3 regions of the Methylobacterium sp. Gmos1 genome follow, and region 2 is predicted to be linked to each of the others. Evidence: predicted binding sites of a transcription regulator. Region 2 holds the regulator's gene; each other region holds the start of a gene.
The links. Region 2 encodes LexA, which represses DNA repair genes until DNA is damaged. Its sites were predicted from a motif close to TGTTCNNNNTGTGTTCNG; they were not measured.
Positions count from the first base shown of each region.

Region 1: a site for LexA is predicted at 1,813-1,830, ahead of parE (DNA topoisomerase IV subunit B). Genes of this name have one in related genera too.
Region 3: a site for LexA is predicted at 7,890-7,907, ahead of ACS5PV_RS32155 (LexA family protein). Genes of this name have one in related genera too.

Region 1 covers NZ_JBSNCC010000010.1:37,583-48,163, forward strand. Annotated here, with positions in the region: gene treZ (malto-oligosyltrehalose trehalohydrolase) at 1-1,203, opposite strand, end outside; gene ACS5PV_RS19275 (hypothetical protein) at 1,398-1,586, opposite strand; gene parE (DNA topoisomerase IV subunit B) at 1,892-3,958, shown strand; gene ACS5PV_RS19285 (outer membrane protein) at 4,145-5,056, opposite strand; gene ACS5PV_RS19290 (hypothetical protein) at 5,279-5,524, shown strand; gene ACS5PV_RS19295 (DEAD/DEAH box helicase) at 5,801-7,375, shown strand; gene ACS5PV_RS19300 (GGDEF domain-containing protein) at 7,501-8,565, shown strand; gene sufA (Fe-S cluster assembly scaffold SufA) at 8,947-9,327, opposite strand; gene ACS5PV_RS19310 (Uma2 family endonuclease) at 9,461-10,051, shown strand; gene ACS5PV_RS19315 (SUF system Fe-S cluster assembly protein) at 10,058-10,363, opposite strand; gene ACS5PV_RS19320 (cysteine desulfurase) at 10,456-10,581, opposite strand, start outside.
Region 2 covers NZ_JBSNCC010000024.1:35,630-46,210, reverse strand. Annotated here, with positions in the region: gene uvrB (excinuclease ABC subunit UvrB) at 1-1,769, shown strand, start outside; gene lexA (transcriptional repressor LexA) at 2,057-2,794, shown strand; gene ACS5PV_RS28675 (NCS2 family permease) at 3,242-4,597, opposite strand; gene ACS5PV_RS28670 (molybdopterin-dependent oxidoreductase) at 4,588-7,329, opposite strand; gene ACS5PV_RS28665 (FAD binding domain-containing protein) at 7,320-8,150, opposite strand; gene ACS5PV_RS28660 (hypothetical protein) at 8,617-9,336, shown strand; gene ACS5PV_RS28655 (DMT family transporter) at 9,457-10,452, shown strand; gene ACS5PV_RS28650 (putative bifunctional diguanylate cyclase/phosphodiesterase) at 10,550-10,581, opposite strand, start outside.
Region 3 covers NZ_JBSNCC010000041.1:3,811-14,391, reverse strand. Annotated here, with positions in the region: gene ACS5PV_RS32205 (methyl-accepting chemotaxis protein) at 1-370, opposite strand, end outside; gene ACS5PV_RS32200 (hypothetical protein) at 732-902, shown strand; gene ACS5PV_RS32195 (DUF3309 domain-containing protein) at 994-1,152, shown strand; gene ACS5PV_RS32190 (hypothetical protein) at 1,549-1,797, shown strand; gene ACS5PV_RS32185 (hypothetical protein) at 2,241-2,432, shown strand; gene ACS5PV_RS32180 (SOS response-associated peptidase) at 2,442-3,086, opposite strand; gene ACS5PV_RS32175 (hypothetical protein) at 3,353-3,688, shown strand; gene ACS5PV_RS32170 (methyl-accepting chemotaxis protein) at 3,948-5,645, shown strand; gene ACS5PV_RS32165 (GCG_CRPN prefix-to-repeats domain-containing protein) at 5,800-6,000, opposite strand; gene ACS5PV_RS32160 (Y-family DNA polymerase) at 6,087-7,415, opposite strand; gene ACS5PV_RS32155 (LexA family protein) at 7,412-7,870, opposite strand; gene ACS5PV_RS32150 (hypothetical protein) at 7,984-8,238, shown strand; one part of gene ACS5PV_RS32145 (IS630 family transposase) at 9,798-10,414, opposite strand; one part of gene ACS5PV_RS32145 (IS630 family transposase) at 10,414-10,581, opposite strand, start outside.

The sequences.
Region 1 (10,581 bases), on a different contig from region 2:
CCGGTTGCCGACCTGGTCGTGGTTCTGCAGGAACGTGACGAAGGCCGAGGGCGGCAAATGGGCGGAGCGCTCGCCGCGGGGGTGGTTGTCCAGGGTCTTGAACGGCTCGCCCTGGTAGGCGAAGCCCTCCGCCAGGCTGCGGGCGAGGTGGGCGGCCGGCTTGTCGGAAAAGCTCTCGTAGTAGCCCGAGTCCTCGCCGGTCAGCAGGATGTGCCAGCCGTGATGGGTGTCGTCGGCCCATTGCGCGCTGTGGAAGCGCGGCTTGCCGCTGTCGTCCCGCTCCAGCCAGGAGGCCTGGTTGGCCTCGTTCTCCAGCATCAGGTGGATCGGGCGCTCAGGGAACGCGGCGCGGATCCGCTCGGCCAGCTCGCCGAGGAAGTGCTTCTCGGAGTCGTCCAGGATGGCGTGGACCGCGTCGAAGCGCAGCCCGTCGACGTGAAACTCCTCCAGCCAGTACAGCGCGTTGTTGACGAAGTAGTCCCGAACCACCTCGCCGCTGGTCTTGCCGTCGAAGTTGATGCCGGCACCCCACGGCGTCTGGTGGCGCTCGGTGAAGAACGACTTGGCGTAGGCGTGCAGGTAGTTTCCGGCCGGGCCGAAATGGTTGTAGACGACGTCAAGGAACACCATCAGCCCGAGCGAATGCGCCCGGTCGACGAGGCGGCGCAGGTCGTCGGGCGTTCCGTAGGCCGAATCCGGCGCGTAGGGCAGCACGCCGTCATAGCCCCAGTTGCGGCTGCCCTTGAAGTCGGCGAGCGGCAGGAGCTCGATCGCCGTCACGCCGAGGTCGCGCAAGGCGCCGAGCTTGTCGCCGAGCGCGGCGTAGGTGCCCTCCGGCGTCGCGGTACCGACGTGGCACTCGTAGATCACCGTCTCCTCGAACGGGCGCCCGGCCCATTCCTGGTCGGTCCAGGCGAAGGACGCGGGATCGATCACCTCGGAGAGGCCCGAGACGTCCTCCGGCTGGAAGCGCGAGGCGGGATCCGGCACCACGAGGTCGTCGTCGATCCGGTAGCCGTAGCGGGCGCCGGCGCTCACGCCGGGCACCGTCACGCGGCGCCAGCCCTCGCCCTGGTCCTCCAGCGGATGGTCTGTCCCGTCGAGCACCAGGGCGACGTTCGCCGCGGTCGGCGCCCAGAGGGCGAAGCGCACGCCCTCCGGTCCGATCTCCGCACCGAATGGCATGCTGTGGGCGCGCCGCATCGGGCCACCATCCTTCGAAAGCAAGAGTGTGCGAGCGGCGTCGGGCGCCGCTCAGGAAATTCGGTCGGATTGCGCAGGTTCCGCCGGTCGATCCCGCACTGCGGCACCAGCGTCTCGAGGCGGGAGCTAAGGCGGCCGCCGCCCGCGACAATGGCGGGACGCGCCGGTCCCTGGGGATGGCGGCGCGAAAGCCGTCAGAACGCCCAGGCGAGGGTCGCCGCGAAGGCCGCGGCGACGGCCGCGCCGGTCGCCGTCATCGTCACCCGGCTGATCCCGATGGCGGCCGCGGCGGCGCTTTCTTCGGCGAAGCCGAACGCCTGGCCGGCCGCCTGCTCGGCGCGGGCGAGGGAGAGATGGCGGGCGTGGCGGTGGACGGCTTTCATCGTCGGAACGCTCCTGCGGCGCGCATCTCCCGTCCGGCGTCGGGAGCGGCCATTCCGACAACGGACGGTCACGGCCGAGGTTCCGGGGAGTATCGCGCCCGTCACCCGGCTTTAAGGGAATTTGTTTACGTCTCGGTGACTCTGGTACGGGTTCTGCGGCGGAGCGATTCTCCGCCGCCGGCCCAAGCCCGTTCGCCACACCCCGCAGCCGCGCAAAGGCTCTTTTTGTTCCGCGTTTGTTCCGGTATAGGGAAAGGATGACCTCGAATGCTGCCAGAGCCCTTCCCCCACCGCGAGGCCGTCGCGTGAGCGAGGCCGCACGAGACCTGTTCGGGCCGGGGGGCAAGCCGCCCGGCACCAAGCCGCCTGCCGACCCGCTCAAGGCCGAGGCCGTGAAGCGGATCAAGCCCGTCGCCGTGCCCCCGCCCGCGGAGGAGGCCGGCTACGACGCCTCGGCGATCGAGGTGCTGGAGGGGCTGGAGCCGGTGCGGCGCCGGCCCGGCATGTATATCGGCGGCACCGACGAGAAGGCGCTGCACCACCTCTTCGCCGAGGTGATCGACAACTCCATGGACGAGGCGGTGGCGGGACATGCCAGCTTCATCGAGGTGGAGCTGGAGGAGAGCGGCTGCCTCGTCGTGACCGACAACGGCCGCGGCATCCCGATCGACCCGCACCCGAAATTTCCCGGCAAGTCGGCGCTCGAGGTCATCATGACCACGCTGCATGCCGGCGGCAAGTTCGATTCTAAGGTCTACGAGACCTCCGGCGGCCTGCACGGCGTCGGCATCTCGGTGGTGAACGCGCTCTCGGACGTGCTCGAGGTCGAGGTCGCCCGCAACCAGACGCTCTACCGGCAGACCTTCTCCCGCGGCCACGCGCAGGGGCCGATCGAGACCGTCGGGCGGGTGCAGAACCGGCGCGGCACCAAGGTGCGCTTCCATCCCGACGCCGAGATCTTCGGCGAGCACAGGTTCGATCCGCGCCGCCTGTTCAAGATGGCGCGTTCGAAGGCCTACCTGTTCGGCGGCGTCGAGATCCGCTGGCGCTGCGCGCCTGCCCTGCTGGAGGGCGTCGAGAACGTGCCGGCGGAGGCGGTGCACCGCTTCCCGGCCGGCCTCAAGGACTATCTCGCCCGCGAGATCGACGGCAAGGAACTCGTCGCCGACAACGTCTTTGCCGGCAAGGTCACGAAGCCCGGCAGCCATGGCTCGCTCGAATGGGCGGTGGCGTGGCTCGCCAACGACGACGGCTTCTCGTCCTCGTACTGCAACACCATCCCGACGCCGGAGGGCGGCACCCACGAGAGCGGGATGCGGGTGGCGCTGCTGCGGGCCTTGCGCGACCACGCCGAGCGCGTCGGCCAGGTCAAGCGGATGGCCTCCGTCACCGCCGACGACGTGATGGCGACCTGCGCGGCGATGCTGTCGGTCTTCATCCGCGAGCCCGAGTTCCAGGGCCAGACCAAGGACAAGCTCGCGACGCTGGAGGCTTCCCGCATCGTCGAGGCGGCGATCCGCGACGCCTTCGACCACTGGCTCGCCGCCTCGCCGACCCAGGCCAACAAGCTCCTCGACTGGGTGATCGACCGGGCCGAGGAGCGCCTGCGCCGGCGCCAGGAGAAGGAGGTCGCCCGCAAGACCGCGACCCGCAAGCTGCGCCTGCCGGGCAAGCTCGCCGACTGCTCGAAGGCCGGGGCCGCCGGCTCCGAGATCTTCATCGTCGAGGGCGATTCGGCCGGCGGCTCGGCCAAGCAGGCGCGCGACCGCGCCACCCAGGCGATCCTGCCCCTGCGCGGCAAGATCCTCAACGTCGCCTCGGCGAGCCGCGACAAGCTCGGGGCCAACCAGCTCCTCTCCGACCTGATCCAGGCGCTCGGCTGCGGCATCGGCAAGCAGTACCGGCACGACGACCTTCGCTACGAGAAGGTCATCATCATGACCGACGCCGACGTCGACGGCGCCCACATCGCCTCGCTGCTCATCACCTTCTTCTACCGGCAGATGCCGGAGCTGATCGAGGGCGGCCACCTGTACCTGGCGGTCCCTCCCCTCTACCGGCTGACGCAGGGCGCCAAGAGCGCGTATGCCCGCGACGACCGTCACAAGGAGCAGCTGCTCAAGACCACCTTCAAGTCGGGCAAGGTCGAGATCGGGCGCTTCAAGGGCCTCGGCGAGATGATGCCCGGCCAGCTGAAGGAAACCACGATGGACCCCAAGAAGCGCACGCTCCTGCGGGTCGAGGTGGTGGAGGAGGCGCGCGACGCCACCGGCGACACGGTCGAGCGGCTGATGGGCAACAAGCCCGAGGCCCGCTTCGCCTTCATCTCCGAGCGGGCGGTCTTCGCCGACGAGATCGAGCTCGACATCTGAGGACCGACCGGGGGGCGTCCGAGCTTCCCCGGCATCCAGACATGCGAGAAAGGCCCGGCCGCGCGAGCGGCCGGGCCTTTCTTGTTCGCGGGCGCCCGCCGTGGCAGACGACCGTGTCGTCCCCAACGCGAAGAACCCGGCCTTTCGGCCGGGCTCCGCGTCCGTCGGGGTGACGAAGTGCGACGACTAGAAGCCGTTGAACTTGTAGTTCAGGCCGGCGCGGACGACCGCGAACTCGGTCTCGCGACGGTACAGGTTGGCCGGGCCGACCGACACCACGCCCGGCGAGAACACCGAGTACTGCGTGCCGTTGGCGGTCTGGGCGAACACGCCGTTGTTGCGGTTGCCCTGGTCCAGCTTCACGTACAGGCCCTCGACCTTCAGGGTCACGGCCGACGAACGGAAGAAGTTGAAGAACGAGTCGGTGGGCAGGGCGTACTCGACGCCGCCGCCGACGGTCCAGCCGGTCTGGAAGTCGTCGCGCGAGCTGTTGGTCAGACCGAAGTCGCGACCACCGCCCGAGCCGTAGGCGAAACCGCCGGTGGCGTACACGAGGGTGCGGTCCCAGGCGTAGCCGAGGCGGCCGCGCACGGTGCCGAAGAAGTCCAGGCCCGAGATGCCGTTCGGGTTGAACACCAGGGTGCCCGGGGCGACGCCGCCGCCGGCCACGGTGGCGAAGGCGTAGCGGTTGCGGTCACGGCCGAAGTCGACGTACTGGGCGTCGGCCTCGATGCCGACGACCACGCCCGAGCCCGGGGTGAACTGGTAGTTGTAGCCGATCTGGCCGCCGCCGACGAAGCCGTCGTTGCTGTTGCGGTTGCCGAAGGCGAGCACGCCGGTGGTGGGCACGCCGGCGCCGGTGACGAAGACGCTGCTGGCGGCGTTGGCGCCGGCCGGCACGCCGACGACAGTCGGGGCGCGGGTGTCAGCGGTGTTGAAGCCGTAGCCGGCGTTGAAACCGGCGTAGAAGCCCGTCCAGGTGAAGACCGGCACCGGCGTGAAGACCGGCGGCGGGGCGGCGCGGCGCGGCAGGTCGGCGGCCGAGGCAGCGGCGGACAGGCCGACGAGGGCCACGGAGGCGAGGAGGATCTTCTTCATTGTCTTACTGGTCCTGATTGGCGAGAGCCGGCGCGCTTCTATCCCCGGTCGGTCACCCGGTCTGTCGCATTCCTGCAACGAGGCCAGGGTTTACCCCGCTACCCGTCAACGAAACGTGAATCGGCGGGGACCGGCGGCCTGAAAAATCGAAGAGCTGCGGTCACTTAGGATTAACCATGGTCGCGCAGGCTCAATCCACAGGAATGCCGCTGAGGAACCGAGATGGACGCTTTCGGGCGCGAGACCGCGCCGCCTTCCCTGCTCCGGCGCACCTGGAGGATCGCCCTGTTCGCCGTCGCGGGCTCGCTTGCGGCGACTCACTTCCTCGCGTCGCGCACGACGACGGAGCCGCGCCGGGAGGCGGTCGCGTCCCTGCGCGGCCTCCCCGAGCCGGAGACCACCGGGTCGATCGCCGGGCCCGCCTCGCGCACGCGCCTCGATCCCTGCACCGTGCCGCTCCGCCCCTGACGCGGGGCTCACTATCCTGCCTCAAAGCGGCGCGGGAGACGCGCCGGGCGGCCTCCGTTCACCGAACAAATCCCGGTCAGCACTTGACAAATGGGCCCGCATCGGGCGTGTCCTGCGGGCGGTCGCGTGCCCGACGCGACGGAGCAATGGCGTGAACGTCCCGCCCCGGTGCTGCCGGCGCGACGAGGCTGCGAAACGACCTTGCCTGCCGGCCGTTGCCGCGACGGTGTCTTACGTGCCGGCCCGACCCGCCCGCGCGCAACGGTTCTCTTCAGGATGTCATTCGCCGAACTGGGTTTAAGCGAGAAGGTGCAGCAGGCCGTCGAGGCCGCGGGCTACACCACGCCGACCCCGATCCAAGCCCAAGCCATTCCGCACGTCCTCGCCCGGCGCGACGTCCTGGGCGTCGCCCAGACCGGCACCGGCAAGACGGCGGCGTTCACGCTGCCGATGCTGACCCTGCTGGAACAGGGCCGGGCCCGCGCCCGGATGCCGCGCACGCTGATCCTCGAGCCGACGCGCGAGCTCGCCGCGCAGGTCGTGGAGAACTTCGAGCGCTACGGCTCGAACCACAAGCTCAACGTCGCTCTCCTGATCGGCGGCGTCTCGTTCGCCGACCAGGATCTCAAGATCACCCGCGGCGTCGACGTGCTGATCGCGACGCCCGGGCGGCTGCTCGACCATTTCGAGCGCGGCAAGCTCCTGCTCACCGGCGTCGAGCTCCTCGTCATCGACGAGGCCGACCGGATGCTCGACATGGGGTTCATCCCCGACATCGAGCGGATCGTGAAGATGGTGCCGTTCACGCGCCAGACCCTGTTCTTCTCCGCGACGATGCCGCCGGAGATCCAGCGGCTGGCCGACGACTTCCTGCACAACCCCGTCCGCATCGAGGTGGCGCGCCCGGCCTCCACCGCCTCGACCATCACCCAGCGGCTCGTCGCGACGGGCGCGGAGGGGCACCAGAAGCGCAAGACCCTGCGCAAGCTGATCCGCGCGGCGGAGGAGCTGAACAACGGCATCATCTTCTGCAACCGCAAGCGCGACGTCGCGCAGCTGCAGAAGTCGCTGTCGAACCACGGCTTCAACGTCGCGGCCCTCCACGGCGACATGGACCAGCGCGCCCGCATGGCGGCGCTCGACGCGTTCCGCTCCGGCGAGGTGCCGCTGCTCGTCGCCAGCGACGTGGCCGCCCGCGGCCTCGACATCCCGGCGGTGAGCCACGTCTTCAACTTCGACGTGCCGCACCACGCCGAGGACTACGTCCACCGGATCGGCCGCACCGGCCGGGCGGGTCGCTCCGGCGCCGCCTTCACGCTGATCGGGCGCGGCGACGAGAAGTCCCTCGCGGCGATCGAGACGCTGATCGGCCAGCCGATCGCCTGGGCGGAGGGCGACCTCGCCAGCCTGCCCGAGGACGAGGCCGCCGAGCCGGGCGAGCGCCGCGGCCGGGGCGGCCGCGGCCGCCGCGACGAGGGACGCGGCACCGATCGCCGCGACGAGCCGCGGCGCGACGAGGGCCGCCGGGACGAGACCCGCCGCCGGCGCGCCCGGGGCAACCGCCAGGAAGCCTCGCAAGAGGCCTCCCACGACGCCCCCCGAGAGGTGGTCGAGACGCCCTCCTCCGCCCCGTCTTCCCGGCGCAACGGCGCGGCGCCGCGCCCGGCTGCCGAGCGGCGCGGACCGGACGAGCGCCGCTACGGCGAGGAGCGCTCCGCCGGCCGCCGCAACGACCGCGGCCGCCATCGCGACGACGACGCGATGCCGGAGGCCGAGATCGGCATGGGTGCTCACGTCCCGGCCTTTCTGCTACGGCCGGTTGTGTTGAAGAAGCGGGAAGAGGGCGAGTAGACCCGGAATTTTCTTTCCCCGCGGGTCACAAATCCCTCCGCGCTTTAACTGGTTCTCCACGGACCGCCCTTACAGGTCGGAGGGAGGCGGCGGCAGGAAGCCGGCGCTCAGCGCGGAGATGTTCGATGCCTGACCTGAGCAGCGCCGAGCTTGATCGGAGCTTCTTGTTCGGGCAGCGTGCGATGGAGCTGATGAAGGCGTACCGCTCGTCGGCGACGCCGCGCAGCTACGCCGTCTGGTACACCTACGTCGCCGGCCTGAACGCGCAGCTCATCGAGGCCGTGAAGCGGATCACCGCCGAGCACGGCACGCTGGCCGACGCCCATGTCGATCAGCTGTTCGAGACCTACCTCGACGGCCGCAAGCTCACGGCGGAAACCGAGCGGGCGAGCGCCGGCGTGCTCGCCGAGATCGAGCAGATCATGGAGATGCTGGACACGGCGCTCGGCTCGACGGCGCGCTACGGCGCCTCGCTGCAGGCCTTCACCCAGGATCTCGCCGCGCCGGCGGTGAACCGCGCCCGGGTGCGGGAGATCGTTTCCTCGCTGGTCGTCACCACCCGGGACGTGGCCGCGAACAACCGCACCCTCGAGGCGCGGATGCGCGAGAGCCGCAACGAGATCGAGACCCTGCGCGAGACCCTGGAGGCGGTGCGCGTCGAGTCGCTGACCGATCCCCTCACCGGCATCGGCAACCGCAAGCATTTCGAGGAGATGCTGCACAAGGCGGTCGACCACGCTGCGGTGCAGGGCCAGCCGCTCTGCCTCATCGTGCTCGACATCGACCACTTCAAGCGCTTCAACGACCTCTACGGCCACCTCACCGGCGACCAGGTGCTGCGGCTGGTGGCGATGACCATGCGCGAATCGGTCGAGCCGCGCACCACCATCGCGCGATTCGGCGGCGAGGAATTCGGCATCATCCTGCCGGGCAGCGACCGGGACGAAGCACGCGAGGTGGCCGAGAAGGTCCGCACCAGCGTGATGGGCCGCGAACTCGTCAAGCGCTCGACCGGCGAGAGCCTGGGGCGGATCACCATCTCCGTCGGCCTCGCGGCCTACCGGCGCGGCGACACCGCGGTGTCGCTGCTGGAGCGCGCCGACCACTGCATGTTCACCGCCAAGCGGGCGGGCCGCAACCAGGTGATCGACGACGGCCTGCCGGCCGAGACGATGAACGATGTGGCGTGACTGCCGTCGTCGAACGGTGTCAGGCGCCGTTCGGGAACTTGGTGGCCTGGGCCTAGAGCATTGTCCGACGAAGTGGATACCGGTTCGTCGAAGGAATTGCTGCGAAGCAAGGACTTGTAGAGCGTCGCGATTGCAGGGCGATCGCGAAGTGCTCTAAAATTTGGGAGACCGGCGCCGTCGATCGCGCTGGAGCGCAGGCCGACAACTCTCCCCATCAATCCCGAGGCTCGATGGCGTCGAGAACCCGTGGTCCATGACCGCCGAGGTTGGAGACTGAACCGGATCGCTCTCCGTTCGTCCTGAATCGTCAGCGATCATGGATCCCGGTTCCGCTCAGCGGCCCCGGGATGACGGTGGAGGGGTGGAATCCGGCCGGCGCGATCAGGCGTGGGCGGCGGTCAGCGCGTTCGGGTCGGCCGGCGTGATCGCGACCGATTCGCCGCAGCCGCAGGCCGAGGTCTGGTTGGGATTGTTGAACACGAACTGCGACGACAGCTTCGTGGTCTGGAAATCCATCTGCGTACCGAGCAGGAACAGCACCGCCTTCGGGTCGATGAAGACGCGCACGCCCTTGTCCTCGACCACGTCCTCGCCGGGCTTGCGGTCCTCGGCATATTCCATCGTGTAGCTCATGCCGGCGCAGCCGCCGTTCTTGACCCCGACGCGCAGCCCCGCGATCGGGCGCTCGGCGTCGGCCATGATGCCCTTGATCCGCTCAGCGGCGGCCTCGGTCAGCGACATCACCTTGAAGCTCGGTGCCATGTTCAAAACTCTCTCCGACGGCCGGGTTCAAGGCCCGGGCGGTTGAGGCGTGACGTTACAGCCGCAAGATAAGCATCCCGGCCCCCGCGGTCCACCGCGGGACGTGCGAGGATGCCTCGCGACGGAGGTGACGATGGTGGAAGCGGCGAATCGGATGACGCCGGAGGAGTTTTTTGCCTGGCAGGAGCATCAGGACGAGCCGTTCGAGCTCGTCAACGGCGTTCCGGTGCCGAAGCACCGGATGATGACCGGGGCCAGCGTTCAGCGCGACCGGGTGACGGTGAACGTCATCGGTATCCTGTATGGTCAGCTTCGCGGTTCGCGCTGCCGACCGACGACCGATGACGTCTCGCTGCGGACGAGTATCACGACGATCCGGCGGCCCGATGTCACGGTCGAGTGTGGCGATCTGGTCTACGACACCCACGAGTCCCGCGAGCCGCGACTCGTCGTCGAGGTCGCCTCGCCGTCCACGACTACCATCGACCGGACCGTGAAGCTCGAGGAGTACAAGCGCCATCCGACGCTCCGGTACATCCTGCTCCTCGAGACCGTGGCACCGGTCGCCCTGCTCTACCGCCGCGCGGCGGATGGCTGGCACCCGGAGCTGTTCGAGGGGCTCGATGCCGTCATCGACCTGCCGGAGATCGGCGCGAGCCTGGCGCTGGCCGAAGTCTATGGCGGCCTCGCCTTCCCGTCCCGCATCACCGACGCGATGTGCTGAGCCGCCTCACCACATGTCGAGCGCGATGCGGGCCTCGTCGGACATCCGGCTCTGGTCCCACGGCGGATCGAACACCATCGTGACGCTGCACCCGGCGACGCCCGGCACCGCCGAGACCGCGTTCTCGACCCAGCCCGGCATCTCGCCGGCAACCGGGCAGCCCGGCGCCGTCAGGGTCATGTCGATCGCGACGTTGCGGTCGTCGGCGATGTCGACCCGGTAGATCAGGCCGAGTTCATAGATGTCGGCTGGGATCTCCGGATCGTAGACGGACTTGAGTGCCGCCACGATGCCGTCGGTCAGCCGGTCCATCTCCTCCGGCGGGATCGCGGAGGCGTTCACCTGAGCATTCAGCGGCGCGCTATTCGCGCCGCTCGGGGCGGGGGTATCGGTCATTGGGGTCCTCACGCGAACATCCGTTCGGCCCGGGTCAGGGCCGAAACGAGAGCGTCGATCTCCGCCGTCGTATTATACAGGCCGAACGAGGCGCGACAGGTCGACGTGGTGCCGAAGCGCTTCAGGAGCGGCAT
Region 2 (10,581 bases):
TCGAGCAGCGCCAACTCGTCGCCGACCTGGTGGCGCTGCAATACAAGCGCATCCAGTCCGACTTCGCCCGCGGCACCTTCCGGGTCCGCGGCGACGTGATCGAGCTGTGGCCGGCCCACCTGGAAGACCGCGGCTGGCGCATCGGTCTGTTCGGCGACGAGATCGAGGCGATCTCCGAGTTCGATCCGCTCACCGGCAAGACCCTCAACACGCTCAAGTTCGTCAAGGTCTACGCCAACAGCCACTACGTCACGCCGCGCCCGACACTCCAGCAGGCGGTCAAGGGCATCAAGGACGAGCTGAAGTGGCGGGTCGAGGAGCTGACCCGGATGGGCCGGCTGATCGAGGCGCAGCGCCTGGAGCAGCGCTGCACCTTCGACCTCGAGATGATCGAGGCGACGGGGGCCTGCAACGGCATCGAGAACTATTCGCGCTACCTCACCGGCCGCAAGCCCGGCGAGCCGCCGCCGACCCTGTTCGAGTACCTGCCCGACAACGCGCTGGTCTTCACCGACGAGAGCCACGTCACGGTCTCGCAGATCGGCGGCATGTACCGGGGCGACTTCCGCCGCAAGGCGACGCTCGCCGAGTACGGCTTCCGGCTGCCCTCCTGCCTCGACAACCGCCCGTTGCGGTTCGAGGAATGGGACGCGATGCGCCCGCAATCGATCCATGTCTCGGCGACGCCCGCGAAGTGGGAGCTGGAGCAGACCGGCGGCGTCTTCGCCGAGCAGGTCATCCGTCCGACCGGCCTCGTCGATCCCGTCATCGAGGTGCGCCCGGCCCGCTCCCAGGTCGATGATCTTCTGGGGGAAGTGAAGGAGGTCGCCGCCGCCGGCTACCGGACGCTCGTGACGACGCTCACCAAGCGCATGGCCGAGGACCTGACCGAGTACCTGCACGAGAACGGCGTGCGGGTGCGCTACATGCACTCCGACATCGACACCCTGGAGCGCATCGAGATCATCCGCGACCTGCGCCTCGGCGCCTTCGACGTGCTCATCGGCATCAACCTCCTGCGCGAGGGCCTCGACATCCCGGAATGCGCCCTCGTCGGCATCCTCGACGCCGACAAGGAAGGATTCCTGCGCTCCGAGACCTCGCTGATCCAGACCATCGGCCGGGCCGCCCGCAACGCCGAGGCCCGCTGCATCCTCTACGCCGACCACATCACCGGCTCGATGGAGCGGGCGATGGCCGAGACCGAGCGCCGGCGCAAGAAGCAGCTCGCCTACAACGAGGAGCACGGCATCACGCCGCAGAGCGTGAAGCGCAACATCTCGGACATCCTGGAGAGCGTCTACGAGCGCGACCACGTCCAGGTCGATACGGGCTTGGCCAAGTCCGCCGTCACGGTCGGCCACAACCTCAAGGCGGTGATGGCCGACCTCGAGAAGCGGATGCGGACGGCCGCCGCCGATCTCGACTTCGAGGAGGCGGCGCGGCTTCGCGACGAACTCAAGCGGCTCCAGGCGACCGAGCTCGCCATCGCCGACGACCCGATGGCCGAGCAGGCCGAGGTCGAGCGCGAGGCCGGCCGCTTCGGCGCCAAGCGCAAGCGGCGCGGCGCGGAGCCCCTGGGCTACGGGCCGGGCGGCAAGGGCACCTCCGACGAGGGCACCCGCATCCGCGAGCCCGACCTCGACGACATGGGCCCGGGCACCGACCGCGAGGTGCCCTTCACCTACGCCGAGCGCCCGACCGGCCGCTCGACGCAAGGCTTTCCGGGCCAGCGGCCGAAATACAAGGGGCGCAAGGGGCGGGGGTGATCCTCCTCGATCGAGGTCGATCGCTCCCACGTCCGCCGGCCGTCCTGCGCGACCGCCGAACTCCTCCTCGCTCGGGAGCCGGCGCCCGTCCGCCGCTGGCGCATCGTCGTCCGGCCGGTCGCACCGCCCGCTTTGCATGCCCGGCCGCGCCCGAACTGGCCGCGATGTCCTCGTTCTGCTGTGTTCTCGCGCCGCAGGTGCGGACCCGCTTGCGGAACACTTGCGGAACGCTTACCATGTTCGCGATTTGTTTCCGGAGCGCGCCAGCGCGGGGATGAGAGTGTCACATGCTCACGCGTAAGCAGTTGGACCTGCTCCGCTTCATTCAGCAGAGAATGCGCGAGACGGGCGTACCCCCGTCCTTCGACGAGATGAAGGACGCCCTCGATCTCAAGTCGAAGTCGGGCATCCACCGCCTGATCACGGCGCTCGAGGAGCGCGGCTTCCTGCGCCGCCTGCCGAACCGGGCCCGGGCGATCGAGGTGATCCGCCTGCCCGACACGGTGACGGGGCCGGCGCAGGCCGCGCCGAGCGCCGAGGTGGTGCGGTTCAACCCCAGCGTGGTCGAGGGCGGGCGCGCCCACGAGCCGAAGCGGCCCGCCGGCATCCCGGCGATGGCGACGGCCTCGGACGAGAACGGCCACTCGGTCAGCGTGCCGGTGATGGGCCGGATCGCCGCCGGTACGCCGATCTCGGCGATCCAGAGCCAGAGCCGCACGGTGGCGATGTCGCCGGACTTCCTGGCCAGCGGCGAGCACTACGCGCTCGAAGTGCGCGGCGACTCGATGATCGAGGCCGGCATCCTCGACGGCGACCTCGTGGTGATCCGCCGCCAGGAGACCGCCAATACCGGCGACATCATCGTGGCGCTGATCGACGACGAGGAGGCGACCCTCAAGCGCCTGCGCCGCCGCGGCTCCTCGATCGCGCTGGAGGCCGCCAACCCGGCCTACGAGACCCGGGTGCTCGGGCCGGACCGGGTGCGGATCCAGGGAAGGCTGGTGAGCCTGGTGCGGAAGTACTGAGACCTTCCCGGGAATGGCGCCCGAACTCTCCCCCCTCTGCGCAGGGCTGTCCGGGGAAAACTTCTTTAAAATCAAGCGCGGGATCCCCTCTCCCGTGTGGGAGAGGGATAGGGGTGAGGGTGGCTCGGCTTCCGCAATAATCCTGAACAGTTGAGCTGTGCAGCTCGACACTTTCAGCTTTACACGGGAGCCGAGCCACCCTCACTCCCGGCCCCTCTCCCATACGGGAGAGGGGAGACGCGCCACTTCTTTTCCCGGACAACCCTGCCCTCTGCGGGGGAGAGTGCCCGGCGGATGCCGGGCGGGAGAGGGGTAGCGCGACGCTGTTCCAGTGGGCGCCCTTCACGACGGCTCCACCATATCCGGAAGCGGCGTCCCCTCTCCCGACCCCCTTCGGGGGCCACCCTCCCCCGCAGAGGGGGAGGGTTCAGGGGGCGGCGGTGCCCGTTAGTGCGCGCTGCCCGTCGCCACGAACTTGAACAGGAACACGCCGGCGATCACCCACACCACCGGCTTCACGTCGCGGAAGCGTCCGGTGAGCAGCTTGATCACCGCGTAGGTGATGAAGCCGAAGGCGACGCCGTTGGCGATCGAGTAGGTGAACGGCATCAAAAGCGCCGTGACGCAGGCCGGCAGCACCTCGGTCAGGTCGTCCCAGTCTAGATCGACCAGCTCGTGCAGCATCAGGCAGGCGACGTAGAATAGGGCCGGCGCCGTGGCGTAGGCCGGGACCGAGCCGGCGAGCGGGGCGAAGAACAGGCAGGCGAGGAACAGGACCGCCACCGTCGCGGCGGTGAGCCCGGTACGGCCGCCCTCCTCGACGCCGGACGCGCTCTCCAGGTACGCCGTGGTGCTCGACGTGCCCAGCAGCGAGCCGACGAAGATCGACGACGAATCCGCCATCAGGGCCTTGTCGAGGCGCTCCATCTTGCCCTCGGTGAGGAGCCCGGCGCGGTTCGCGACGCCCATCAGCGTGCCGGTGGCGTCGAACAGTTCGACGAGGAAGAACACCAGGATCACGTTGAGCAGGCCGCCCGACAGCGCGCCGGTGATGTCGAGGGCAAACAGGGTCGGGGCGATCGACGGCGGCAGCGAGGCGACGCCCTGGAAGGTGTTGTCGGCGACGACGAAGCTCAACGCCGTGACCGTCAGGATGCCGGCGAGCAGCGCGCCGCGCACCTTGCGCACCGAGAGCACCGCGACGATCAGGAAGCCCAGCACCGCCAGCACCGTGCTCGGCTTGTGCAGGTCGCCGAGCGTGACGAAGGTCGCCGGGCTCGCCGCCACCACGCCGGCGCTCTTCAGCGCGATGATCGCCAGAAACAGCCCGATGCCGACCGTGATGGCGATGCGCATCGATCGCGGGATGCCCTCGACGATGATCCGGCGCAGGCCCGTCAGCGTGACGACCATGAAGAGCAGGCCGGAGATGAACACCGCGCCGAGCGCCGCCTGCCAGGTGTAGCCCATCTGGAGCACCACCACGTAGGCGAAGTAGGCGTTGAGCCCCATGCCGGGGGCGAGCGCGATCGGGTAGTTGGCGTAGAACGCCATCACGAGCGAGCCGATCGCCGCGACGAGGCAGGTGGCGACGAACACCGCGCCCTTCGGCATCCCGGCGTCGCCCAGGATGTTGGGGTTGACGAAGACGATGTAGGCCATCGTCAGGAAGGTGGTCAGCCCCGCGAGCAGCTCCGTGCGGACGGTCGTACCGTGGGCCGAGAGCGCGAAGGTGCGCTCCAGGAAACCGCCTCCGGAAGGTCCCGCCGGCCTGGTCAGGCGGTCGTCGCGCTTCAGGTCCATCTCTCCTCCTCACCGCTGTGGGTTGCGTCGCTGGTCTGTCGGTAGATCCGGTCGGGCGCGAACGGCGTCGCGGTCAGCCGCGCGCCGGTCGCGTCCCGGATGGCGTTGGCGAGCGCCGCCGCCACGGGGTTGAACGGGCTCTCGCTCATCGACTTGGCGCCGAGCGGCCCGACCGCATCGTGGGTGTCGGCGAAGATCACCTCGGTGCGGGGCACGTCGGCGATGGCCGGGATGTGGTAGGTGCGGAAGGACGGGGTCGCGACCCGGCCCGCCTCATCGATCGCCAGGTCCTCGTAGAGCGCGGCACCGAGCGCCTGGGCGACGCCGCCTTCGATCTGGCCGCGGCACTGCACCGGGTTCATCACCCGCCCCGCGTCGGCGGCGTGGACGCTTCGCAGGATGCGCACCTCGCCGCTCGCGGGATGCACCGCGACCTGGAAGCCCTGGACGTTGAACGCTACCGAGCGCGGCGTGCCGTCGGCCCGCCCCGACGCCTCGGCGGGGCCGAGATCGGCCAGCGCCACCCGGGTGTCGCCCGCGACGACGAACGCGCCGTCGAGCCGGCAGGCGGCGGGATCGATCCCGAGCCGGTCGGCGGCGCGCGCGCGCAAGGCGGCGGCCAGCGCTTCGGCGGCCCGCAGGGTCGCCTGGCCGGCGACCACGATGCCGGTGCTGCCATAGGCGCCGGTATCGTGCCCGACCGCGTCGGTGTCGCCCTGGCGCAGGGCGATCCGGTCGGGCGTGGTGCGCAAGGCTTCCGCGGCGATCTGGCCGTGCACCGTCGAGGTGCCGTTGCCGAACTCGACGGTGCCGACGCTCAAGGCGTAGCGGCCCTCCGCGTCGAGCGCGATGCGGGCCTCCGCGAAGTGGCCGCGGGGCGGGATGGTGTCGATCATCGACAGGGCCATGCCGGAGCCGGTGCGCCAGCCCGGGGGGCCCGAGGGAGGGGGCTCGGCCAGGGCCACCGCGACCGCGTCGAGGCACTGGTCGAGGCCGTAGCTGCCGTACTGGACGTCGTGGGGTTCGAGGCTGGTCGAGACCATCGGGTCGCCGGGGCGCACGACGTTGCGCCGCCGCAGCTCGACCGGATCGAGGTCGAGCGCCCGGGCGAGCTCGTCCATGGCGGATTCGACCGCGAAGATCGTCTGGCTCAAGCCGTAGCCGCGAAAGGCGCCGGCCGGCAGGGTGTGGGTGTGGACGGCGTAGCCGTCGATCCGCTTGTTGGCGCAGCGATAGACCGCGATCACCTCGTTGCAGCCGTGATGCAGCACCCCGCCGGCATGGTTGCCGTAGGCCCCGGTATTCGACAGCACGTCGAGGGCGATCGCCGTCAGGGTGCCGTCGCGGCGGGCGCCTAGGCGCACCCGCACCCGCATCGGGTGGCGCGTGGTGGTGGCGGTGAACTGCTCGGCGCGGGTCAGCTCCCAGCGCACCGGCCGGCCGGTGGCGAGCACGGCGAGCGCCACCAGGTCCTCGGTCAGCATCTCCTGTTTTCCGCCGAAGCCGCCGCCGACCCGGCCGCACTCGACCCGGACCCGGTCCCGCGGGAGATCGAACAGCGCGCAGAGCGCGTCGCGGGTGAGGAACGGCACCTGGGTGCTGGAGCGGATGACGAGGCGCCCAATCGGGTCGCGCCAGCCCATCGCCGCGTGGGTCTCGAGATGCGCGTGCTGGATCCTCTGCGAGGTGTAGGTGCCCTCGTGCACCACGTCGGCCGCGGCGAGGCCGGCCGCGACGTCGCCGATCGCGCCATGCGCCTCGGCGGCGAGGTTGGGGTGGGGATGCAGCGGCGGCGCATCCTGGGGCGCATCCTGGCCGGTCGGCCGCGCGCCGTGGACGAGGGGCGCGTCGGGGTCGAGGGCGCGCTCGGGGTCGAGGCAGGCCGGCAGCACCTCGTAATCGACGCGCAAGGCCCGGCAGCCGGCCTCCGCCGCCGCCTCGCTCTCGGCGACCACCGCCGCGACGCGCTGGCCGACGAAGCGCAGCACCGGGTCGAGCACCCTGGTGTCGCTGGCGTCGTCGGTCGGGTTCTGGTGCCGGGCGGTGGAGAAGAGCCGGTCGGGCGCGTCGGCGTGGGTGAGCACCCGCACCACCCCGGGCAGCGCCAGGGCGGCGCTCGCATCGACGTACCGGATCCGCGCGTGGGCGTGGGGCGAGCGCAGCACCTTCAGGTGCAGGGCGCCGGGCAGGGCGAGGTCGAGGGTGTAGCGCGCCCGGCCGCTGACCAGGGCGGCGCTCGCCGGGGCCGGGGCGCTATGCCCGCAGGCCGGCGGGACCGTTCCGTCGAGCCCCGCTATCGCGTCGGCGATCGACCGGTAGCCGGTGCAGCGGCAGAGGTTGCCCTTCAGCGCCGCTGGCAGTTCGCGCCGCTGACCCTGGTCGAGGGCGGCCGCCGTCATCACCATGCCCGACGTGCAGAAGCCGCACTGGAAGCCCTGCGCGGCGACGAAGGCGGCCTGCACCGGGTGGAGGGTGTCGGGCACGCCGCCGTCAGGCGTGCAGGGGCCGGCGAGCCCTTCCGCCGTGGTGATGCTGCGCTCGGACGCCCGGAACGCCGGCACCAGGCAGGAATGCAGCGGCTCGCCGTCGACGTGGACCGTGCAGGCGCCGCAATCGCCCGCGTCGCAGCCCTTCTTGACCCCGAACCAGCCGAGATCGCGAAGGAAGGTGCGCAGGCACTGCCCGGGGCGGGGCTCGGCCTCGTGCACCGTTCCGTTGACCGTCAGCCGCATGCGCCGCCTCCCGCGAGTTCGGCCCGGGCCTCCTGGGCGAGGAGCCCGGTGACGTGGCGGCGCCAGTCCGGCGCCCCGTGGACGTCGTCGTACCAGAGCGCGTCGGGAATCGCGGCGTGGAGCGCCGCCGCCAGCGCCCCGGCCTCCGGCAGGGCGGGCAGGTCAATCCGCACCGGGCGCCTTGTCGCCGCCGTCACCGTGAGGGCGAAGGCGCCGGACGGGTCCAGGGTGGCGACGGTGAGCGCGCCGGAGCGGCCGTTGGGGCTCAGCGAGATGCGCCGGAAGGCGGCGCGCCGCCGCAGGGCCGCCACGGGGAGAAAGACCTCCCGCAGGATCTCGCCGGGCGCGAGCGCCGTCTCCTGCGGCCCGCACACCAGGTCGCGGACCGGCAGGGTCCGCTCGCCGCCGTCCGGCGTCCAGATCAGGCCGAGGCCGTCGAGGGCGACCGCGAGCGCGATCATCGGCCCGGCGGGAAGCGCGAGGCAGAGGTTGCCGCCGAATGTGGCGGCGTTCCAGATCTTGAACGAGCCGAGGAGCGCCCGGCAGCAGAGCCCGACCAGGGGCGCGGCGGTGAAGGCGGCCGGCCACTCGACCCGGTCGAGGGCCGCGATGGTGCAGGTCGCGGCGATCCGCAGGCCCTGGTCGGTCACCGCGTAGGGCTCCCAGCCGAGGGACGGCAGATCGATGAGCCGGCCCAACCCCTCCTGCGGCTCGGAGAAGAGCCAGGTCCCGCCGGCGAGCCAGGCATCGCCCGGCCGCCAGGCCGGCAGGCCGTCCCGGGCGCGGGGCGCCACCACCTCGGTGATGCTGTTGAGGTCCATGAACCGTCTCGCGAGCCTCCCGCACGCGCCCCTCGCGGCGGGCCGCGGCTACCTTAAGGCAAGATCGCGTCCAAAGCCGCAGGCGGCCGGACGGCTCGGGGCCCGCCCCGCGCCGCGCCCCACGCGATCACCGGCCAGGGCGGCGCCCCAGTGAGCCGGCGAAGCGTCTTTCTGTGGGGATTTTTAATATCTGTTAGCCATCCGATTGACTTTAATAAGTTGTTAACTCATTTATCGCGCATCCCGGGACGATGAACAGGTCGCCGTCATGCCGAAGCTAGAAAAGTTTACTTCAGGCTTTACGTTGCGGAGCGACACGGGGACGAAAGACATGCAATCGGCCTATCCCAACGGAGCGGATCTCATCGCATCCGAGGCGCCGCAAATCGACTTGGCGCCGAACTTGACGTCGGCGCACAAAAAAATTCGCCAGGGCGGTAAACCGGCGCAGAGACTCAATTCTGAGTTGATAATCAAGTCGTTCAACACCTGGGCTTTCAAGCGCGAGCAGCCCGGCAATCCCGAGCGGCTGGTGCCGGCGGTCGAGGCGGCGGCCGCGGCCGGGCGCCCGCTCGAATTCGTGCTGTACTGGGGCAAGGGCCCGCGGGCGGAGATCGCCGCGCCCGACCTGGCCTGCCTCGACTATCTCGGCCAGATGGCAGAGCGGGTGCGCCGGGCCTACGCGCCGGGGGCGGTATTCCGGCTGATCTTCACCGACACCCACGCCGCGTTGAACGGGCACCCGGATGCGGCGGCGAATGCCTATTTCGGCGCCATCGATGCCGCCGCGCAGGCCCGCGGCTTCACCAGCGCCCGGCTCGGCGACGTCGTCGCCTTCGCCCGCGAGATCGGGGCCGACATGCCCGCGGAGGAGCCCTCCGGCGAGATCCTGGCGAGCCTCGTCGCCTGCGCGGCCAAGTGGTACCGCGGCGAGGGCTCCTCGGAGCAGGGCGCGCTCGACTACTACCGCATGAACATGGTCGAGAAGACTGCGGTGGCGGCGGCCTTCCCGGAGGCGGTGTTCGTCACCTTCAACGGCAGCGAGTTCCGCGACCTGTTCCCGGCCACCCTGCCGATCTTCTACATGTACTCCCTGCGCCGCGGCGTCGGGGTGAAGCCCTGGTTCATGAGCGCTCAAGCCGAGGCCATCCCCGACGCACCCCCGGCCCGGCGGCCGACCGCCTGAAGCCCGTGCGCGGCGCCCGACGCGAGGGCGCCGCCCCGTATCGTCGAATCGTGCCGCCGCTGCGGCGGGCGGAAGAGCCCGCGGCGCCGGGCCAAGGCCGTGGAGCAGCGGAAGAATCCCATGCAGAGCGCCCCGGTCGCCGGGGGGGCGGCACAGCCCCTCCGCCCCGCCGACAACATCCCCCTCGGCATCGCGCTGATGATCGGCGCGACGGTGCTGCTGACCCTCTCGAACGCCTTCTCGAAGTACCTCGTCGCCCGTTACCCGGTCGGCGAGGTGATGTTCCTGCGCTCCGCGCTCGCCTTCGGGCTGGTCGGCGCCGTCATGCTGCCGGCGACGGGGCTCGGGGTGTTTCGCACCGAGCGGCCCGGGGCCCACGTCGCCCGCGGGCTGTCGCAGGCGATCTCCCAGACGCTGACGGTGCTGGCGCTCGGGCTGATGCCGCTCGCCGGCGTCACGGCGATCGGCTTCTCGGCGCCGCTCTTTGCCGCCGTGGTGGCGATCCTCTGGCACAAGGAGGCGTCGGACCCGGTGCGCTGGGGCGTGCTGGTGGTGGGTTTCCTCGGCGTCCTGGTGGTGACCAATCCGGGCGCCGATTCGCTCCAGGTCGGGGCGCTGTTCGCGCTCGGCAACGCCGTGATGTACGGCACCGTCACGGTGGCGGTGCGCGGCATGGCCAAGACCGAGACGGCCGGCACGCTGCTGATCTGGCAGATGGCCGTGATGGCGGCGGCGCACGCGCTGCTGCTGGTCTTCGGCTTCCGCTGGCCGAGCGGGACCGATGCCGCCCTGTTCGGGCTGCTGGGCGCCTCCCATGTCGGGGCGCAGTACCTCTGGACCCGGGCGCTCGCCTCGGCCCCGGCCACCGCGGTGTCGCCGTTCTACTACCTGATGCTGGTCTGGGGCATGGGGCTGGGCTACCTCGCCTTCGGCGAGGTCCCGACCCCGCACCTCGTCGTCGGCGGCGCGATCGTGGTGGCGGCCGGCGGCCTGCTGCTCTGGCACGAGACCCGGATGCGCCGGCGCGCCGGCGGCCCCCCGCGGCTCGTCCGCCCGGCGGTCGTCCGGTTGCACCGGCCCGCGGTGCTCGGCCTGTCGCGGGATCAGGCGGCGTGAGGGAGAGGACGTTGTCCTCGAGGGCCCAGTGCCGGCGGAGGGCGTCAGGACCGTCGAGGGCCAAGCACCGCGTCCGGCTCTCCGCCGGCACCCGACGTCACGCCGCCAGGGTCTTTGCCCGCTGCTGCT
Region 3 (10,581 bases), on a different contig from region 2:
TGAACTGAGTCCAAATTTGTAAGAAGCGGTCATACAGAGCACGCTCCTCAGGCGAGGAGATCAGAAGCTCGTAGCGCTTGCGTGCCGCGGCAAGCATCACGTCCGTATCCAGATACTGCTTTTTGTGTAAAGCGAGTTGCTCGGCATCTCGCGTCGCAGCTACCAGCCGGTACTGCTTCACGCGCGCGCCGTCCACTCCCGACTTCAGTTCACCGAGCATCTGCACAGAGGGCAACCAGTTGCCTGCAACTTCGTTCGCGCTGCGGCGGATGGCGCTGAGCTTGATCAGTGTGAGGGCACTCTCGCCCACGATGATGATCGCCAGAAAGCCAAAAAGGCCGGTGAGTGCGGCCTTGATCGAGATACGCATTAGAAATCCGAGAAGGAGACAAGCGCTAACGCTGGATCTCATAAAATCCATCGGTGGTTACCGAGCCGCTAACTCCTGCACCTCGATCTTCTCATACGGGCTGTTTTCGTCTGCTACTACCTACACGGGAGCGGAGGCCACCCTTGGTAGGCTTGCCCTTCTCGCGACATCCATTGTTTCTGGTCCGACGTCGCTCGCCGCGGACGAGTTGTTGGGCCGGCATCAAGCTTACAGCTCATACGTCGAAATCGATGGTCGGCAGCAGCGCAGAGCCGCGCGCCGAGGCGCGGCTCTCTCCCCTCTCGAAGGGCTGGAACACGCCTCGTGACGGTGCTTCTACGCAGAAGAAACCGACGACCCGATGGTGGCGGAGAGCTACGCCGCCCAGCGCTCAGAACTCGCCAAGAGCATCAGCCTCGGCCAGATCCGGCGCCAACAGGCTGAAGCGCGGAAGGCCCAGGTGAAGGCGGCAGACCCCGCGCCTGGCAAGCGCGGTCGGCCGAAGAAGGACGAGGACGCTGCCGCCGAGTGATGTAGCGGCTAGCGTCCGCATGCACGAGGAACGAAAGGGGCGCGGGCGGCATTTCTCCTCACAGCCAACTTGGCCGTAAGGACTGCCGCCCATGACCCTCCTGATCGTTCTCATCCTGCTCATTCTGCTCTTCGGTGGCGGCGGCAGCTTCTATGGGGGTGGTCGCTACCGCACCGGTGGCCTTGGCATCGGCGGCATCCTGCTCATCATCCTGATTGTGCTCCTGCTTACCGGGCGGCTCACGATCTGACTCGTCATGCCGGACACCCGCGCCAAACCCAGGCAGCGGGTGACGAGCATCCTGCCCTGCTGACCAGTCGTGGTGCTACGCGAGAATTCCGGGCGGCTAGAGTCGCTCCATGGATACTCTCCCACACCTTGTCCTCGAATGGTCTCGCGGCCTCGCCAGCTTGCCGCCAGGCGCTCGTGTCCCGGTGTTGCCTCTCAACATCGCCGCGGCCATCTTGGCGCGTCCGTTGTCGGCGAAGAAGCTGCCAGTAGTGGATGTGACTCTGGTCCAGCGGCGGAATGCGGCGACGACGGCGGCGCTGTTATCGCCGGTCGGACAAGCTACTTTCTGCAAGCCATTCTGCGCGTGCTGCACCTTTCTGCACGAGCATAGTCTTCAACTAGGGAGGCGCACGCGATGTCGATCACCTACGATGAAGATTGGGAGTCTGGCACCGACAAACACTCGAGCGTAAAGCAGGTCTACCGCGATGGGGAGCGGCTCGGGCGGGTGCGATGCTGGAAGGCGGAAGATCCTGGCGATTTGCCAAGCGAATGGTTCACCGTCGAGCGGTGGGATAGCGGTCTGTACGTCCCTCAAGAGGGCATGCATGAGGAGCTCCAGGAAGCCCTTGGGTGCGTCGCACGGTATGGTGCCGCGCAGTGAGCCTCACCGCCCACGTCGTGGATGCCGCGGCTTTCATCCTGGCCTGCTCTCCGACCGCAATCCTGATGCTTCAGCAATCACGGCGTGTCCGAGCTCGTTGGCTGGCGATGAGAGTCCGCCGATGAACCACCCACCCCGACCCCCGCCCCCTCGGCGTTATTGTCCACCAGGTGCACGAACTCACCCGCCACCGCATCCAACGTGCCCAATCTGGGAGGATCTAGACTCGGCCGAACCCCGCTGAGGCGGGACTGTTCCGATGGCTCCCTACGAGGGGGCGACGGACTGCGTGGAGATGAACATCTGGATTGAGGTTTGAGCCATTCAGCCTAGCTGGCTCCGAGCCGGAGTGGGCCAATCGTCAAACCGGCAGCTATCCTCAAGCGTTGTTGCCCTGTACCGGGCGATCCGGTCTCGCTATCGATCCTACCAAGAGCGTACCGATGCATCTCCTCGTAACGGCTCACACCGCGAACGGTCCCATCTCTCATCAGCTCTCGTCGCCCGAAGCGGCGCTCGAGAAAGCCTATGAGCTGGCTGCGGGAGGCCAGGATCGCGTCGTCATCACCGACATCAATGGCCGCGACTACGCACCGGCGGAGTTCGACAGCCTGTTCGTAAACCAGGGCACCTGAGGGTGGTCCTCAGATACCGTCCCGCCTCTCGCCCCGCGCCACCTCGGCCATCATCTCGTCCGGCAGAGGTCGCTGTAGCTGCAGCGCCTCCTCGGCCGGTGCTTCTAGCCAGGTGCGCCACTCCTCCGCGGTGGTGAGCAGCACCGGCATCGCCTTCGGATGCACGGGCCCGACCACGCCGTTGGCCTCTGTGGTCAGGAACGAGAACAGGCGGTGCTCCTCCTCGACGGGCTCGTCCCGCGTTGGCCCTCGCACGCCCGCCCAGGGTCGCCAGATCCCCGCAAAGGCGAAGAGCGGCCGGCTCTCGTCGAGCGCGAACCACACCGGCGTCTTGCGCGGCTTGGTGTCGGCGTACTCGCTGAAGGAGGTGACCGGTACCAGGCAGCGGTGCGTAGGCTTGAGCCAGGGCCGCCAGTAGGGCGAGGCGACGTTGCGCACGTTGGTGACCGGCTGCGTGCCGACCTTCGGGGGCGGCGGGAAGCCCCAGCGCATCATCGTCAGTACCCGCTCGCCGTCGGCAGCGTGGACGACGGGCGCCATCTGATCGGGGAAGATCCCGGGCAGCGGCGGTAGGTTGCCGGTTTCGTCGCGATCGACCGCGAAGGTGCGCCGGATCTCGTCCTGGGAGCGGGCGGAGCTGTAGAGGTTGCACATGGCGGGGATCGTAGCCGATCGGACCCTGCCAGTCCCTTGATGCGGCGCCCGCGGCCTGTGACAACTGCGAAGGTGGGCAGCACCGTAGGCGGTCGGCATGAGCGAGCGGGACGAAGCCGAGGAGCGATTTCAGGCCTGGGTCGCGAAGCAGGCGCTCGGGCCCGCAGCAGCGGAAGTACGACCGGCCCGGCCGATGGGAGAACCGGATCTCCACCGCTATCGCGGTCGCGTTTTCGGCCCTGTTCTGGGCTGCCGTCCTGTTCAGCTTGGTTCGCTACGTCGGGCAGGCGATGGCGCAGCCGGCCACGCAGCCCTCGGTGCAGAACCCGTTCGAGCGCCGTGCGCCACCACGCCTCCAGCCAGTTCCCGAGCGGCCGCGCAAGGCGCCGCCTGGACCGTCGGACGCCGAGATCGCCAAGCGCATCATCGCCGAGTCGATCGTGGGCTACGACGGGCCCTGCGCCTGCCCCTACCAGCATGACCGTGCGGGACGGTCCTGCGGTCGGCGCAACGCCTACCATCGGCCGCGTGGGGCAGCCCCATTGTGTTTCGAGGCGGATGTCACACCTGAGATGCTGGCGCGGGAGCAGCTGCTGCACTGACCGTCGGCACCTGGCTCAACCGCGTTGTCACCCGCGGCGAATGCGTGCTGCGTCGTGTCAGTATAAAACCTTGGATTGTATTTACTTAATGCAAAAGAGATATTGACTTTGAACATTTGCGCTCCAGTGGAGCCGACAAGCACGCTATACTCAAGCCAAACCGGGCAAGTTGGGATCTAACACGAAAAATAAATATTCTTCGGTCTTTCTCTACGAGGACACCGAAAAGAACACTGCGCAGCAATCTGGACAAACAGCCATGAATTTAGCCCATGACACCAATATTCTACTAAAAATTGCATTCCCTTTTGCTGTCATGATTGCGATTGGGGCTGGTCTAATCGCTTTCTCCGAGGCGGTCATGCAGGATTTGTCGCGGCAGACAGCGCGAATTGCTGACGTTCAGGCCGCACGCCTGGATGCGCTCGTCCATGTGCGCGGTGGCATCACCGAGGCCGCTGTCATGGATCGCAATATGCTGCTCGAGAGCGATCCGCAGACACAGGCTCGGTTCAAGACGCGCCAGCAGGCAGGTATGGTCGAAGCACGCGAGGCCATCGAACGCCTCGTCGCGCTCTCGGACACGCCGGAACGACGTGCCTTCAACGAAGCCTTTCGCCGTGACGTAGAGAGCTTCTTTGCGACCCTCGAACGCGTATCCGAGCTCACGCTGCGCCATCAGCGCGATGAGGCTTTTCGAGTCGCCCGCGATGTCGGTATCCCCGCCCGCCTCAAGCTGAATGAATGGATGGCCGAGAGATCAACGGCTCAAGCCAAGGAATTGGCTACCGCCAAGGAACGCTCGGCTGAGAGCGCTACCGCTAGTTCGCGCGCACTGGTCATCTTCTCGCTCGCCGGGCTGGCAGCGGCGCTCATCCTCGCCAGCACAATCGTCGTGTTCGCGATCACCCGTCCGCTCGCCCGTCTGGTGGACGTGCTGCAACGGATGGCACGAGGCGAGATCGAGACCGAGATCAGGGAGGCCAAGCGCGGTGACGAGATCGGCGCCGTAGGCCGGGCGGTCGAGGGCATCAAGGCAATGGTCGCCCGCAAGGCTGCCGAGGAGGCCGAGGTGAAGCGGCGCGCCGACGAAGCGGCTGTGGCCGCGCGCAAACGCGCGATGATGGAAATGGCCGATGGCTTCGAGGCGGCAGTAGGTGGCATCGTCGGCCAGGTCTCTGCCTCGGCGACCGAGCTGCAAGCCACCGCCCAAACGATGACCGCCACTGCGACGCAGACCGCGGCCCAGTCCACCGCCGTCGCGGCGGCCGCCGAGGAGGCCTCCTCGAATGTCGGCACGGTCGCGGCGGCGGCGGAGGAACTTGGCGCCTCGGTCCAGGAAATTGGCCGCCAAGTCGACGGCTCGGCCCGTCTTGCCCAAACTGCGGTGGCGGAAGCGGGTCAGACAGCGCATCAAGTGCGGGCGCTGACGGAGGCCACCGCCCGCATCGGCGACGTGGTCGGACTGATCTCCTCCATCGCCGCACAGACCAACCTGCTCGCACTCAACGCCACCATTGAAGCAGCCCGTGCTGGTGCGGCCGGGCGCGGCTTTGCGGTAGTTGCGGCGGAGGTTAAGGAGCTGGCCGGACAGACCGCACGAGCGACGGAGGAAATCACCAACCAGATCGCGGCGATCCAGGCCTCGACGGGCCGGGCAGCCGGTGCGATCAGCCAGATCTCATTAAGGATCGAGGAGATCTCCGGCGTCGCGACCTCGATCGCGGCGGCGGTAGAGGAGCAGGGTGCGGCGACTCAGGAGATCGTGCGCAACGTCAGCCAGGCGGCGGCCGGCACCGGCGAGGTCACTGGCAACATAGCGGGTGTAGCAGGCGCCGCGGAGGAGACTGGGGCGGCAGCGAGCCATGTTCTTACCTCGGCATCAGAGCTGTCGCGCCAGTCCGAGCGTCTTTCAGCTGAGGTAAGGCGCTTCCTCAGCAGCGTGCGAGCTGCCTAACTATATCAGCTTGGATGGAAAATGCGCGTTTCGCGATCTATGCTCAGCGCGGACGCTCAGTACCCTGCTCAACCGGGTCGTGAAATGCAGTGAACGTAGTTTAAAGCGGCGGGGTGTGTAGACCCCGCCGCCATCATCGACCCACCCGCATTGCTTAGATGCAGCGCAGAGTCCCGTCCGGCATACGGACGGCAGGGTGCCCCTTCGTCCGTAAGCACCAATCCTGACGCTGGCCACCGAACACGCACCGCCCCCGGTAATTACGGTGGCCGTTTGGCCCGCACCCACCTAACGCGGATGCTGGGGTGGGCATCATTGACGCTACAGTCGAGAGGGCAAACCCTCCGACGATCATGATAGCGAGCTTCTTCATAACCGACCCCTCTTCCCGCTCTAAAGCTTAACGGCGCGACATTGGTAGCGCGCGAAGACGATCGGGGTCTATGGTTGAATTTGTGTCTGATTGTAATTCTGTCGGGCAATCGCACTGACTATCGGCACCTCGTTAAGTCTAGTTGTGAACCTTGGGGACCGCATTGCGAACTTCGTCGACCAGGTGCGCTTCTCGACAAGACCCGCCCGCGCCGGCACCACGGCCCCGCGCCCGAACCGTCTGTTGCAGGCATCCATCGCCGACATCAGCTTGCCTGACCTCTCTCGGTCGTGAGCGTCGAACAGCGGCTGGGGCGCCTCGGCGAGCGGCACGAGATCGGTGGTGACCAGCCCCGCCTTGCTGTAGCGCCACGGCGTCGGCCCCTGATCGCGCCAAGTCATCGCCACCCCGCGGATTGCCGCGTCGATCAGGTGGCGGGTGTCGTTCGTCGCCTCCGGCAGGTGCACCACTTTCGAGACCGTGCGCATCGGGTCGCCGCGGTCGTGCTCGCTGGTGTGGTAGAAGACGGTCACCGCTGACGTGGCCAGCCCGTCTCGCCGCAGCTTCTCGCCGAGGCGCGTCGCGTGTGCCGCCACTGCCTGCTCCAGCACCGTCCGCTCGATGATCCGGCTGGAGAAGCTGCGGGTGACCGCGCAGCCCTTGCGCCGGGCCGGCACGATCTCGAGCGGCAGGCAGGCGCGGCCGCGCAGCTCGTGGATGATGCGCTCGCCCACCACCGTCAGCGACTGCCGCGCCGGCCGGGGATCGAGGTCGCGCAGGTCCGCCACCGTGTCGACGCCCATGGCGGTGAGCCGCGCCAGCGAGGCACGCCCGATACCCCAGACTTCGCCAACCGAGATCCCGACCATCCAGGCGGCGCGCTCGGCCTCGTCGGAGAGGTCACAGACGCCCCCAAGCTCGGGGATGGTCTTGGCGATGTGGTTGGCCAATTTCGCGAGCGTCTTCGTCGGCCCGATCCCGACGCAGGTCGGCAGCCCGGTCCACTGCCTCACCGTGGAGCGTAGATCGCGCGCCAGCGCCACCCGGTCGCGCTCGCGCACGTCGGAGAGGTCGAGGAAGCTCTCGTCGATGGAGTAGATCTCTACGTCCGGCGCGAACTGCCGGTAGACCGTGTTCGCCCTCGCGCTCATGTCTCCGTAAAGGGCATAGTTCGAGGAGAACACGCGCACCCGCTGCCGCCGGCACATGTCGCGGATTTTGAAGTATGGTTCGCCCATGCGGATACCGAGGGCCTTGGCCTCGGCGGTCCGCGCAATGGCGCAGCCATCGTTGTTAGAGAGCACGATCACCGGCACGCCGGTGAGCTTCGGGTCGAAGACGCGCTCGCAGGAGCAGTAGAAGCTATTGCCGTCGATCAGCGCGATTGCCCGGCTCATCTCACGGTGCCCGGCTGGACGTGGTGCCAGCGCACGGAGAAGAGGAGTACGCCCCAGAGCAGTCCTTCTTCTAGGTCCGCTACAGCGAATTCCTCGTCCATCTCCGGGTTGTCGAAGGTGAGCGCCAGGCGGTTGCCCTGCATGATGAGCCGCTTGAGGCTCATCTCGCCGTTCACCACCGCGACCACCACGGCCCCGGCGCGGGGCGACACCGAGCGATCGATGACAGCGAGGTCTTCATCGTGGATGCCAGCGCCCTTCATGCACCAACCGCGCACGCGCCAGATGAAGGTGGCGGCGGGATTGGGAGCGAGCCAGCGAGGGAGTTCGAGGGCGCCCTCGATGAAATCCTCAGCGGGCGAAGGGAAGCCAGCGCAGAGGGTCGTCCGCATGAACGGGATCCGCACGAGCCCGCCGCTGTCCGCCGCCTGATAGCCGACCCGGAAAAGACTCACCCGCCGCCCTCCGCCGTGCTAGAACGAAAAGAGAACAAACAGGCCGGAGGTTCCCGGTCAAGGCCGAGCTTCGAGCATGTGCGGAGCGGGGACGGTGGGATCAGGAGATCGTGATGGGGATGCGGATGACGTTCATGGTGCAGACGTTTGAGATCCACCGGAAGCGGTTGCGGCGAGGCAACCGTGACGTGGCGCCGACCGAGAGCGGAGCGCTCAAGCGAGCGGAGGCGATTGCTCGACGGATGCCGGGCACTGCTGCTCTGCGCATCGTGGCGGACGACGAGACGGGCGAGTTGGAGAGCGTCGCGATCCTCAGGCAGTTCGGAGAGGTGCCGGAGGACTTCGCGGGGCAGGTGAGCGGTGGGTGAGGCATCTAGGTCACGCGCGTTCAAGGCCGGCGAATGTCTGAAGTTTTGCGTAGCTGTGCGGCATGACTCGTGCTCTATGAAACGCACGAAAATAAAGCTCGAATGGGGGACGAGCGGTGGGTCACGAGGCGAACAGAGGCCATGCCCATAACTATGTAGAGCCTCATAGATTTCACTACTTAATAAGATTTACTCTCGCCGGCATCATCGGCTTGATGCATATCGCTTGGGTAATGTTTTTGCTGTCGATCATCTACAAGCTTACCTTCTATCGCCCATTGCTAGTGTGGCCACAATGAAGCCCGCCGCGGCATAGCCGGGCGGGCTGGGGTGTCGGATTGCAGTCAGGCGAGCCACTGACACTTGTCATCGGCCGGGACGTGCGGTGGCCGGAGGAGTGGGGGCAGACAGCAAAAAGCCCGCCGCGGGGTGACCCGGGCGGGCTGAGATATTGGAGTTCCAGTGCGCCTCTTGGCACGCCTCGAACGTGCCCGGCTACAGCTCAGGCGTCATCCTTCAAATAGCGGATGCTCGGCGCGAAAAGCCCCGCCCGGCGGCTGCCGGCCGGGCTGAAGGCGGGGTCTCGCGTCCTGGAAGATCCGCTGGCCAATGGAACGGCTGCTGATGAGTCTCAGGCTCAGTCGTCGCGATAACGGTGGCACGCCCTCCCCTGCACGGCCTCCTCGTGCTCGATGCTGCCGGAGGCGAGCTACCGCATCCATTTTCCTGGATCGAACCCGGAAAGCTCTTTTCTGGTAGCCTGTGCCGATAGCGCCATTGCCGCCATTAGGTGGTCGATTGCGGACTCCTGAACGATCTTACGGCACTCGTGCTTTCCTCGCTTCACGCGCCAATAGTGTCATTAGCACCGATAGGTGGATACGACAAGCGACAGGCAGGCCGCAGGTGCTGCACTCTATCGCTTTGAAGACGAGAAACCAAGACATTTTGCAGCGATTAATTATATGCTGATTGCCGGAAGCCGGCTCAGCCGGGAGATGCGGCGCTCCGCGCCACGCGCCTCGAAATGGTCATAGGCTTGCAAGTTTAGATCGTCCGATGACCTCTGCTGTGAGTTCCTGGGGCCCGTTTGACCCGCACCTCGACGAGGCTGAGCGCCGGGCTCGCCTGCGCTGTCTTCGTGGCCTCGCCCGAGTCCTGTCCGGCCCGCGCGCTGCCGACCTCTGCCGCCATCTCGCCGTGGCTGAGCACGACGCCCGCGCCTTACCCCTCGCATTCGTCGCTCTGGACCGCCTGCGCTCCGTCGATCGCCGGCAGATCATCACGACCTACGGCGCAGTTCATTACCTTGCCGCAGCCTGAGGAGCCGCAACATCCCTGCCGCCCCCCGCCTGCAAGCCCCAAGATCCTGCTGCCATTCGGGCCGGGCTCCTCGCCCTTCTCGTAGCCCTAGACGGCATGCCCGCAGGCTCGCCGGCCGCCGCTGCCTACGTCTCGGCTCTGCGCCGCCGCGGCGAAAATCTGGCCGCCCTTGGAGGCGTGGAGGCCCGCGCCGCTGCCGTCGCCGCCACGCTGGATCACGCTAGAGCGGCGCCCGATCAGTCTGAAACGTAGCAGTCTGTCTGGTAGCCTGCTGCATTGAGGTAGTTGCGACACTCCTGCGGGGTGAAAGCTGCGAAGGCTTGGCGGATCGCAGCATGCAGGTCTTCGACCGTGCGCGCGGCTGCGGTGCGCAGCAACGTCTTGAGCTTGGCGAAGGCCTGCTCGATCGGGTTGAACTCCGGGCTGTAGGGCGGCAGGTACACCACCCGCGCGCCCGCCGCCGCAATGGCCTCGCGCACGCCCGCCACCTTGTGGGCCTGGAGGTTGTCGAGGATCACCGTATCGCCCGGCCGGAGCACTGGGACCAGCGTGTCGGTGACGTAGTCCAGGAAGCGCTGGCCGTTGGTAGCGCCCTCGAAGATCGCCGTTGCCGTCAGGCCGCTCGCGCGCAGGGCTGCCGTGACGGTGGTGGTCTTGTAGTGCCCGCATGGCATCGGCAGGCGACAGCGCTGGCCGCGTGGGGCCCAGCCGTAGCGGCGTGCCATCCGGGTCGAGGCTGCCGTCTCATCAATGAACACCAAACGGTCCGGATCGAGGTCGAGTTGACCCTCGAACCACGCCTGGCGCGCCTGCGCTACGTCCGGACGGTCCTGCTCGGCGGCGTGGAGAGCCCCTTTTTACGGGTGATGCGATGACGGGCCAGGAAGCGCGACAGGCCGCTGGTGCTGGTGGTGACGCCCTGCTCGGCCAAAGCGTGGCGCAACTCCGACAGCACGATGTTGCCGCGCTCCTCGCACAGCCTCAGGATCCGCGGGGCGTGAGCCTCGATGACCTGCGAGC